Regions from separate parts of the Streptomyces sp. NPDC054932 genome, predicted to be linked through region 1. Evidence: riboswitches for the same ligand, from Rfam matches in the RefSeq annotation. Region 1 holds a riboswitch; each other region holds the start of a gene.
What was found. A riboswitch is a leader RNA that binds a small molecule or an ion and turns the genes downstream of it on or off. The one in region 1 is predicted to bind guanidine.
Positions count from the first base shown of each region.

Region 2: another riboswitch for guanidine. It lies ahead of ACWGE1_RS10750 (Ohr family peroxiredoxin); the one in region 1 lies ahead of ACWGE1_RS07385 (MBL fold metallo-hydrolase).
Region 3: another riboswitch for guanidine. It lies ahead of ACWGE1_RS26070 (DMT family transporter); the one in region 1 lies ahead of ACWGE1_RS07385 (MBL fold metallo-hydrolase).

Region 1 is NZ_JBSGXU010000017.1:34,101-37,361, forward strand. It holds gene ACWGE1_RS07375 (hypothetical protein) at 194-460, shown strand; gene ACWGE1_RS07380 (hypothetical protein) at 675-878, shown strand; guanidine-III (ykkC-III) riboswitch at 1,244-1,311, shown strand; gene ACWGE1_RS07385 (MBL fold metallo-hydrolase) at 1,323-2,201, shown strand; gene ACWGE1_RS07390 (hypothetical protein) at 2,502-3,125, opposite strand; gene ACWGE1_RS07395 (tetratricopeptide repeat protein) at 3,253-3,261, opposite strand, start outside.
Region 2 is NZ_JBSGXU010000027.1:48,582-51,842, forward strand. It holds gene ACWGE1_RS10740 (hypothetical protein) at 1-688, opposite strand, end outside; gene ACWGE1_RS10745 (hypothetical protein) at 962-1,417, opposite strand; gene ACWGE1_RS10750 (Ohr family peroxiredoxin) at 1,404-1,859, opposite strand; guanidine-III (ykkC-III) riboswitch at 1,935-1,997, opposite strand; gene ACWGE1_RS10755 (AraC family transcriptional regulator ligand-binding domain-containing protein) at 2,110-3,168, opposite strand.
Region 3 is NZ_JBSGXU010000111.1:5,177-8,437, forward strand. It holds gene ACWGE1_RS26065 (transglycosylase domain-containing protein) at 1-1,099, shown strand, start outside; gene ACWGE1_RS26070 (DMT family transporter) at 1,104-1,424, opposite strand; guanidine-III (ykkC-III) riboswitch at 1,456-1,525, opposite strand; gene ACWGE1_RS26075 (GroES family chaperonin) at 1,578-1,919, opposite strand; gene ACWGE1_RS26080 (DUF3618 domain-containing protein) at 1,963-2,283, opposite strand; gene bcp (thioredoxin-dependent thiol peroxidase) at 2,388-2,855, shown strand; gene ACWGE1_RS26090 (HNH endonuclease signature motif containing protein) at 3,117-3,261, shown strand, end outside.

The DNA of each region.
Region 1 (3,261 bases):
GAGCTGGACGGGGCCGACCTCACGGCACGCGCGCCGTCCCTCATACGCCCTCCCTGTGGCCGCCGATCCGAAGTCCGCGCCCGAACGGCCCGGCGATGGGTCACCACTGACGCGCGGCCAGCTCGGTGATGTTTGCGTCGCATTCCTCCGCGCGGGCGCAGGTTACGCGGGTCCGGCAGACGACACTGGACCCATGAGCGAGCACCGCTTCACCCGCGACAACACCAGCGCCAGCAACGCCCCGGCCGCTGTCCGCCCACGTCACTACCCGCACAACCTCCGATACAAGAAGCCGGCGGAGGCGGCCCGGACCAGCCCTGAGGGGCACACCCTGCGCGCTCTGTCCGACCTCACGGTGGTGACCTGTGCCTGCGGCCTCACGACCCCGGCTCTCCCGAACGACGACGCCCGACTGGCCTATGAGGAGCACCGCAACGAGATCCGTGACGAAATGTCCTGAGCACCGGCTCGGCCGGCCGATCACGCACGCCACGGACCGGCCCTTCCCTGCCATCACGCCCCGTCAGCTCCGGGTCGGTGTCCGTGTGGCGGCCCTGCTACCGCGCTCGGCAGCGGGGCCGTCGTCACCTCGCAACCTCCCGGTCCGCTCTTTCGTTTCATGACAGAACGGTCACGCACCGCCACATCGGCCGATCGGATTCGTTGGCCCGGGTATGGAGCAGAAAACCGTTTCGCCTCCGCAGTGGACCGGCTTCACCCGGCTCGCCCAGGAGCTCTCGCAGACATCCGATGCCCCGATCTACGACGCCGTCGAGCGGCAGTGGCTCGCCCAGGGCCGGGAGGTGCCCCGCCGCCCGGGCCGGACGTGGAACGGCAGGCATCCGGTGCATGCCGACGACCTGTTCCGCCGCGCCTGAGCGTCACGCTCACCGCGGCCGTACGGCCTCTCCCGCATGCGCCGCAAGGCAACGGCGTCCGCGCGCACACCCTCAGGGGCTCCCGCCGCCTGCTACTGCCCGGGTACGGGACGGCACGGGGCGGCGCTCCGGTCGCCTTGGCCTGCACGCCGATCCTGGGCTTGGCCGATACGCCCCAGCGGGGTGTGACGATCACACCGGAGGCTCCCGCGGCCGCCCGCATGCCGTGGGGTGAACGACCGCCCTTTCAGGAGATTGCCAGTTCCGCCGGTGGAGGAAGGCGGCGGAACCGGTCAGGGCGACGGCAAGGCTTGCCGGCGCGCGCACGAGCACGTTGACCGACATCGCGTCGTGGTAGCGTCGCGGCGGAGGCTCACAGGTGCCCGCCCCGGACGAGATGTGCGCCGTACCCGGCCCGCCAAGACGACGCACTCAGGAGGCGTCATGGCCGCAGGAACATCCTTCATCGATTTCGACAGCCAGGCTGCTCGGCCTCGCGAGTTGGACGTCCGCTGGATCCACGGCTCACCCTCGTCCAAGCACAACACCGACCCGGACATCCAGGTCCATGAGTACGACGAGCACACAGTCATCCTGCGGCAGAACATGGCGATCAACTACGAAGCGCCGTTCCTGTTTCTGCTGTTCGGCAACGAACGGGCAGTGCTGATCGACACCGGGGCCACCGCGTCGAGTGAGTTCTTTCCCTTGCGTCCGGTGGTGGACCAGCTCGTCGACAGCTGGCTCGCCCGCCACCCCCGCCCGGATTACCACCTGCTGGTACTGCACACACACGCCCACGGCGACCACATTGCGGGCGACGGCCAGTTCGCCGACCGCCCCGACACCACAGTGGTCGCAGCAGAACTCCCCACGGCCTGGAAGTACTTCGGGTTCGACCAGAACCCCACCGCCACGGCGAGGGTCGATCTGGGAGGCCGCACGCTCGAGTGCCTGGCCACCCCCGGTCACCACGAGGCAGCCGTCACGTTCTACGACCCGTGGACCGGGTTCCTGCTCACCGGCGACACGGTCTATCCAGGCCGCCTCTACATCCAGGACTGGTACGCCTTCGCCCGGACCATCGACCGCCTGATCGAATTCTGCGAACACAGACCGGTCACCCACGTCATGGGCTGTCACATCGAGATGACCACCGAACCGGGCGTGGACTACCCGGTCCGCACCACCTACCAGCCCCACGAACCCCCACTGCAGATGACCACCGGCCACCTGCACGAGATCCGCGCCGCACTCAACGAGATGGGCAACCAGCCCCGCCGACGCGCCTTCCCTCTCTTCGTCATCTGCCCGGACGACTGAGCCGCGCTGACCAAGCCGACCGCGTTGTCACAGCGGCCGGCCTGGCCTGCGTCGAGCCGGACTCCGGGCCGCGGAGCCCGGCGTGCCCGCGGCGTCACGCGGGCAGCCTGCCCCGAACGGTCTGGTGATATTGCAGGCAAGAACCCCGCTGACGAATCGAGGTCAACCTCGGGTGCATCTCTGCTCGGGATCCATATCGGCCGCGGAGCTGCACCTGTTGAGTGCTCAGACTCCGATGCCGTAGTCACACCGGCCATACCAAGGTCATTTCATGTGGTGACCAGCAGCTCGACTCACCTCTCAGCTTCCGCTGAGCGGAGACTCCCACGTGGGGTCGTGCAGGGATCTTCTCGTGAGGTGGGCCAGCAGGTGCTGCGCCGTGTTGGAGGCACTGTCTTGCGGCGCGCCGACCACCGTCAGGGCGGAGGTGAGCCTGGCCGACGATTCTTCCGGCACATCCGGGTCGGTGAGGAGCGGAAGAATCAGCAGGAGCCGGGCTGCCGTGTCCTGGACACCTTCGGCACCGGAGGAGGGGCTGTCAGCGGTACGGACCAGTTCGCGCCACGTCAGCCCAGTACCCCTGAAATCTCCGTCCCAACTCGCGATCTGCTGGACGTAGCTCCTGCCAGGATGGGTGAGGAGATAGTCGGTGCCGTAGTCGCCGTCCAGGTTGCGGTAGATCACCACGGCTCCAGGGCCGGTTTCGGCCGGCAGCCGAAACACTGGCCAACGCTCGGGATCGAAGAGGACCTCGGACAGGGCATCGGCATCGGCGCCGTCGTCGCCGAACCACTCAGGAACCGGCCGCTCGGCACACCCGCCGTCGCTGCACATCGCCAGAAGGTAGTTCGACCAGAAGCCCGGGCGGGCAAGCAGTGGCTCGCCCGCCACCAACGCGTCGGCGTCATATCCCTTGATCAGCATTTCTCAATCCTGTCACCAGCCACTGACACGGTCCGATCCGGTATCGACAAGGGAGCGCCGCCCAGTTACGGGACAGGTCTCAGCGGGACACGCCAGTGAAACCGGCGGCCGTCACGAAAGATTGAGGTCAACCCAC
Region 2 (3,261 bases), on a different contig from region 1:
AGGAGTCGCGGTCGTTGTTGCCGAGGTGGTCACCGATGAAGCAGCTCACGAAGTCCACGCCCGCCGGGCGGCGGCGCAGCACCAGCTCGGCCATCAGAGCGGACTTGCCCGCCCACGGCCCGGCCTGCCACCACGCGTACCCCGGGGCGTCGTCGGTGTCCGGGGCGGTGCAGAAGTCCTCCAGCTCCTGCAGCTCGCCCTCCCGGTCGCGCAGCCGGGCGGGCAGGACGTACTGCTCGGTCCATGCCGCATGGCTGCGGAACACGCCCTGCGGGTCATCGGGTCCGGCACCGCCCGGGCCGGTGCGGGACCTCGGGGTGCGTACGGGCTGCGCGTCGTCGAGCAGGGTCCGCCAGTAGCGCTCGTCGAGGTCCTCCCCGGCCCAATCACTCCAGACCCGGACGACGGCCATGAGCTGTTCGCTGCTGGAGGTGTCGGGCACCTTCGCCCTGGCCGGGTCCTTGTGCAGCCACTCGCAGATCCGACGGTCGAGCTTGTCCTCCCCGGCGAGACGGGCGGCCTCCCGCCGGGAGGCCGGAGCGCCGCTCTTCCTCCGCGCGGAGGCGGCCCTGGCCTCCAGGGCGCGCAGCGCCTCGTACAGCTCACGAGACCCGTCCGTCCGCACTGCCCGCCCCCGCTCCCGTCGCACACCGGCCTGCCCGCCGCCCGCTGCGGGCAGTGCGGGCACCCCGCTGACCTGCACCGTAGCGGCGGATCTCCCGCACCGCCCGCTCTTTCGGACAACAACCCCTCCAGGCGCGGAATCTGGAACGGACGCCGCGGCCGCAGGGGCCGGGCGAACCCGTAGGGGGATACGAAGATGCCGAAGACAGCGACACGAACCGTTCGCCGCCTGGGCCGCGCCGCACTGTTCAGTCTGGTACGCGGCGCTTGCTACGCCGCTGGGGGCGGGCTGGCCGGCTACGTCATCTGGTGGCTGCAGAACTGACGCCCGCCGAGGTCACAGCCGCCAGTACGTGCCCGCGCGGGAATCGACGTGGACCACGTGCCGGCCGACGCGAACCACGTGGTGGTCCGGACCGGACCAGGAGCCGACGTCGGCGTCGGCGTCGGGCAGGGGGGTCCAGATCTCCAGGAAGGTGCTGCCGTCCGGGTTGGTGCCCCGCTCGACGAGGTTCGCACCCTCCCGGCGGAAGGCGCCGACGTCCTCGCCGGGCTCGCCCGTGAGGTGGTGGAAGCGGACCTGCGAGCCGTCGAAGGACGTCGTACCGGCGAAGCCCCGGCTGTCGGCGTAGTACGAGCCGACCTGCAGCCACACCACTTCGCGGTCCCCCTCCTCGCGAAGGGGGCCGCCGTTGCGGCTGATGCCGCGCCGCAGCCAGGCACCGTGCTCGGGTACCGGGACGCCGGGGCCGCCCGGGGCGTGCCCCGCCGGCCCGGTCTCAGGCCCGGTCATCGGCGGCAGCGTCGTCGTCCACGGCCAGGAGCGTCAGCGGTACGTTGCCGCGCACGGCCTGCGAGTACGGGCAGACCGCGTCCGCCCGGTGCAGCAGGGGCTGGAGGTCCGCGGCCCGCCACCCCGGCAGGCTGACGGTGAGGGCCACCGCGAGGCCGTATCCCGCGGGCGTGTCCGTGGTGCCGAGCTGTACCTCGCAGGCCACGCGCGCGGCGGAGGCGTCCGCCCCGAACTCGGCGGCGACCTCCGCGAGCGCGGAGGTGAAGCAGGCGGCGAAACCGGCCGCGAACAGCTGCTCGGGGTTGGTGGTGCCGGGCACCTTCTTGCGCGGCGGGGCGAGGCGTACGTCCAGGCGCCCGTCGTCCGTGCGGACGGATCCGGTACGGCCGCCCGCGGCGTGCGCGGTCGTCCGGTACAGGCTGCGGGTGAGTGGCACGGTCATGACGTGGGGTCCATCCTGCTCGACGAGGACGCCGCCCGGGTGCGGACAGCGGACGGCGCTGCTCGTGCAGTACCGCGCGCGTCGTCGTGCGTAACCGGGTACGGCGCATCTCGTCCGGGGCCTTGGACCGGCCGCCGGACAATCTAGCAACGGCGGCAGCCTGCCGGGTCCCGGCCCCCGGTGAAGTTCCTCACCCGGCGCCTCACCCGGCGCCTCACCCGGCGCCTCACCCGGCGCCTCACCCGGCGCTTCACCCGGCGCCCGCGCCGGCGTCGGCGCCGGTCCCGTCGCGGTCCGGGGGCGCGGGCCGGTGCCGGCTGCGGTACGCCCCGGGAGGCATGCCCTCCCACCGGGTGAAGGCGCGGACCAGGGCCGTCGCGCCGCTCAGGCCGACGAGGGGGCCGATCCGGTCCAGCGGCAGGGTCGTGGTCTCCAGCAGCAGCCGGGCCCGGCCGTGGCGGGCGGTGTCGAGGAGCGTGCGCCACGACGTGCCCTCCGCGTGCAGGGCCCTGCGCAGCGTCCGGACGCTGAGGTTGAGCTCCCCGGCCGGTCCCTCGGGTCCCGCGTCCTCGAGCGCGGCCCGCTCCAGCCACTGCCGCACGCGCTCGGCCACGGCCACGGTCCCGGCCGCGGACAGCTGGTGCAGGAGCCGGTCGGCGTAGGCCCGGTGCAGGGCGTTGAGCGCCGGATCGTAGAGGGGGCGGCGCCTGTCGAGGTCCTCGTCGGCGACCGTGATCGCGTTTTCCGGGGCGTCGAAGGCGACGGGGCAGCCGAGGACGCGGGCGTAGGGCTCGGGCGAGCCCGCGCGGGGATGGGCGAACGACACGGACAGGGGCGTCCAGTCGTCGCCGGCGATCCAGCGGGCCGCCCGCACCATGCTGCTGACGACCGCCTCCACCTGCTGGGGGTGCATGGCGGCCGGGCCGACGGTCGGCCGGTAGCAGATCCGGCCGAAGCCGCCGCGACCACGGTGCAGGGTCACCGTGCCCGCCTGGCTCACCAGGGGGTGGTAGCGCTCGGCCGCCTGCGCGGCGTCCGCGAGGCTGGCGCAGGTGAGGACGAGATGGCCCAGGATGTGCAGGCCCTCGGGCCGGATGCGCTCGCCGACGAGGAGCCCGGTGTGCGGGCCGGCATCCCGGGCGCCCAGCACCCCGTCCCACAGGGCGCGCATCTCGCCGTACTCGAGCCGGTCCGTGGGCAGGGCCCAGGAACCGGACGGTCCGCCGTTGCCGCCGTTGCCCTCTGCCGCCGCGCTCAGGACGGCGAGGGCGTAGGACGCGGTGACGGAGGGAGGCTCGGCGGGGGACACGGCGGCCAGTCAATGCGGGTGCACCACCCCCGTCAACACCCTCCGCGGGACGGTGGCCGAGAGGGGTGGGTCCGGGGAGTCAACGCCTTGGCC
Region 3 (3,261 bases), on a different contig from region 1:
GATCTACAACGGCGACAACAAACGCCCCGTCGTCGGCGGCCGGATCCGCTTCAACCCGGAGAACGAGGGCCAGGTCAGCTACGGCAACATCAGCGTCAACACCGCCACCGACCTCTCCGTCAACGCCGTCTACGCACAGATGGCGGTCGACGTGGGCACCGACAAGGTCAAGAAGACCGCCATCGACCTCGGCATCCCCGAGAACACCCCGAACTTCGTCGCGAGCCCGGCCATGGCACTCGGCACCCTCCAGGCCGGCGTCCTGGACATGGCCCAGGCCTACGCCACCCTCGCCGACCACGGCCGCCGCACCCCCTACACCTTCGTGGAGAAGATCACCAAGGGCGGCGACACGATCGGCCTGCCCCAGCGCACCCCCACCCAGGTCATCAGCCGCGAAGCCGCCGACACCACCACGGCCATGCTGGTCAGCGTCGTGGACAACGGCACCGGTACGGCCGCCCTCGCCGCCGGCCACCCTGCCGCGGGCAAGACCGGCACCGGCGAACTGGACCGCTCGGCCTGGTTCGCCGCCTACACCCCCGACCTGGTCACCGTGGTCTCGATGATGGGCCAGGACCCGGACACCGGAACCCTCCAGTCCCTCTACGGCGCCCTCGGCGAGGCCCGCATCGGCGGCGGCGGGTACCCGGCCCGCATCTGGGCCGCGTACACCAAGACCGCCCTGGAGGGCACCGACCCCGTCGACTTCGACCTGGAGGTCCAGGCCGGCGCCGCACAGCCGCCGCCGTCGACCGGCCCGGAATCCAACCCGCCGCAGGAGACCACCGGCGCCCCCTCCCCCAGCACCCCGCAACGCCCGACCCGGCCCACGCCGTCGAACCCGACGGGCGGCCGCAACCAGGGACAGAACAACGGCGGCCAGGACCAGGGCGGCCAGGACAACGGCGGCCGGACGAACTCGGGCCAGGACAACGGAGGCCAGGGCAACGGCGGTCAGGACAACGCAGGCACCACCCAGGGCGGCGACGAGGGCGGCACCACCCAGGGCACACAGGGCAGCAACCAGGGCAGCACGCAAGGAAGCGACGGAGGCCCGGCGGAGGGCCTGCGCCCGCCCTCGGCCTTCCTCGAATAGCCGGTCAGTGACCGGAGGTCGCCTTCAGTCCCACCACCGCGACCAGCAGCAGACAGATGAAGAAGATCCGGGCGGCGGTGACGGGCTCACCCAGCACCGCCATACCGACCACGGCCGCACCGGCGGCGCCGATGCCCACCCACACCCCGTACGCCGTACCGATGGGCAGGGTCTTCGCGGCGTAGGACAGCAACACCATGCTCGCGACGATGCCGGCGCCCGTGAACACACTGGGCCACAGCCGGGTGAAACCCTCGGTGAACTTCATGCCGATCGACCAGCCGACTTCGAGCAGACCGGCGACGAGAAGAAGAACCCATGCCATGACGGCACCTCCGAGACATCGAGCGATACGGGGTGCGTCGTCTTGTCGTACCCGGTACGGCGCGTCTCGTCGGGTTCTCCTCCACCGTAGCAAAAGGCAGCGAAAAGGGCCGGTGACCAGGGTCACCGGCCCGAACGCCTCACGAAGGACAGATCACAGATACAGCCCGGTGGAGTCCTCCGACCCCTCCAGCCGCTCCGCGGCCACGGCATGCAGATCCCGCTCGCGCATCAGCACGTACGTCGCGCCGCGCACCTCGACCTCGGCACGGTCCTCCGGGTCGTACAGCACCCGGTCACCGGGCTCGACCGTCCGGACGTTCTGCCCGACCGCGACCACCTCGGCCCAGGCCAGCCGCTTGCCGACCGCAGCCGTCGCGGGAATCAGGATGCCGCCGCCCGAGCGCCGCTCGCCCTCCGGCAGATCGGACTTCACGAGCACGCGGTCGTGCAGCATGCGAATGGGCAGCTTGTCGTGGGTGGTGTTCTCGCTCACGCCCCGAACCTACCTGTCCGCGCCCGCCCCGTACCGCTCAGGGTCATCCGCGCTTGCGGCGCGCCGACACCACGAGCAGCCCGACCACGCCCACCGCGACCAGCGCGACGGGCACGATCCGGTCGATGCGCGGAGTCCCGTCGTCGTGGCGCAGGCCGTCCTTCAGGTCCGTCACGATCCGGTTCACCGTGGCGAAGGCCCGTCCGGCGGTGTGGTCGACGGTCGAGGCGACCCGAGCCTTCGCGTCCCCGATGATCGTCTTCGGGTGCATGCGCACACCGATCTCGTCGAGCGTCTCGGCGAGCTGCTCACGGCGGCGGACGATGTCCGCCTCGATCTGTGCGGGGGTCCTGGCTTCCGGCACCGCGCTGCCTCCGTCGTCGTGGTCCTGTGGGGCGTAGTCCGCCATGAACAGTCTGTCAGCTTAGTCTCATGGCATACCGATCCCCTCCCGAGGAGAGTGTCACGATGAGCGAGCGACTCCAGCCGGGCGACACCGCCCCCGCCTTCACCCTGCCCGATGCGGACGGCAACGAGGTCTCGCTCGCCGACCACAAGGGCCGCAAGGTGATCGTCTACTTCTACCCGTCCGCGCTGACGCCGGGCTGCACGAAGCAGGCCTGCGACTTCACGGACAACCTCTCCTTCCTGACGGGACACGGCTACGACGTCATCGGCGTGTCGCCGGACAAGCCGGAGAAGCTGGCGAAGTTCCGCGAGAAGGAGGACCTGAAGGTCACCCTGGTCAGCGACCCGGAGAAGGAGACGCTGACGGCGTACGGCGCGTACGGCGAGAAGAAGCTGTACGGCAAGACGGTCACCGGCGTCATCCGCTCGACGGTGGTGGTCGACGAGGAGGGCAAGGTCGAGCACGCCTTCTACAACGTCAAGGCCACGGGCCACGTAGCCAAAATCATCAAGGACCTGGGCCTCTGACCCCGCCCCACGCTCCGGCCCGGCCCGCACCCTCCCGGTGCGGGCCGCTCCGCTTATCGGACGGAACTAGCCGTAACCGCCCCACCGCCGACCCGTTAATCCGTACGAGGGCCGCACACGCGGCCGGACGGAACACGGAGGGGGCGGGCCATGGAAGACCCGAACGACCGCGACACCCTGGCCTCCGCGGTCGCCGCGTCGAGGGGCTGGGCCGACCTGATGCGGCGCCTCGGCTTCAAGGAGAGCGGGGGGCGACGCCGCATGCTGCAGGAGAAGGCCACCGCCTACGGGATCGACACGAGTCATTTCGCCAAGCGAAGCCCTTGGCGCAAGTACCCCGACGAGGCCATCGCCGCCGCAGCTGCGACGTCCACCACCCTGCGCGAAGTTGCGGTCAAGCTCGGCG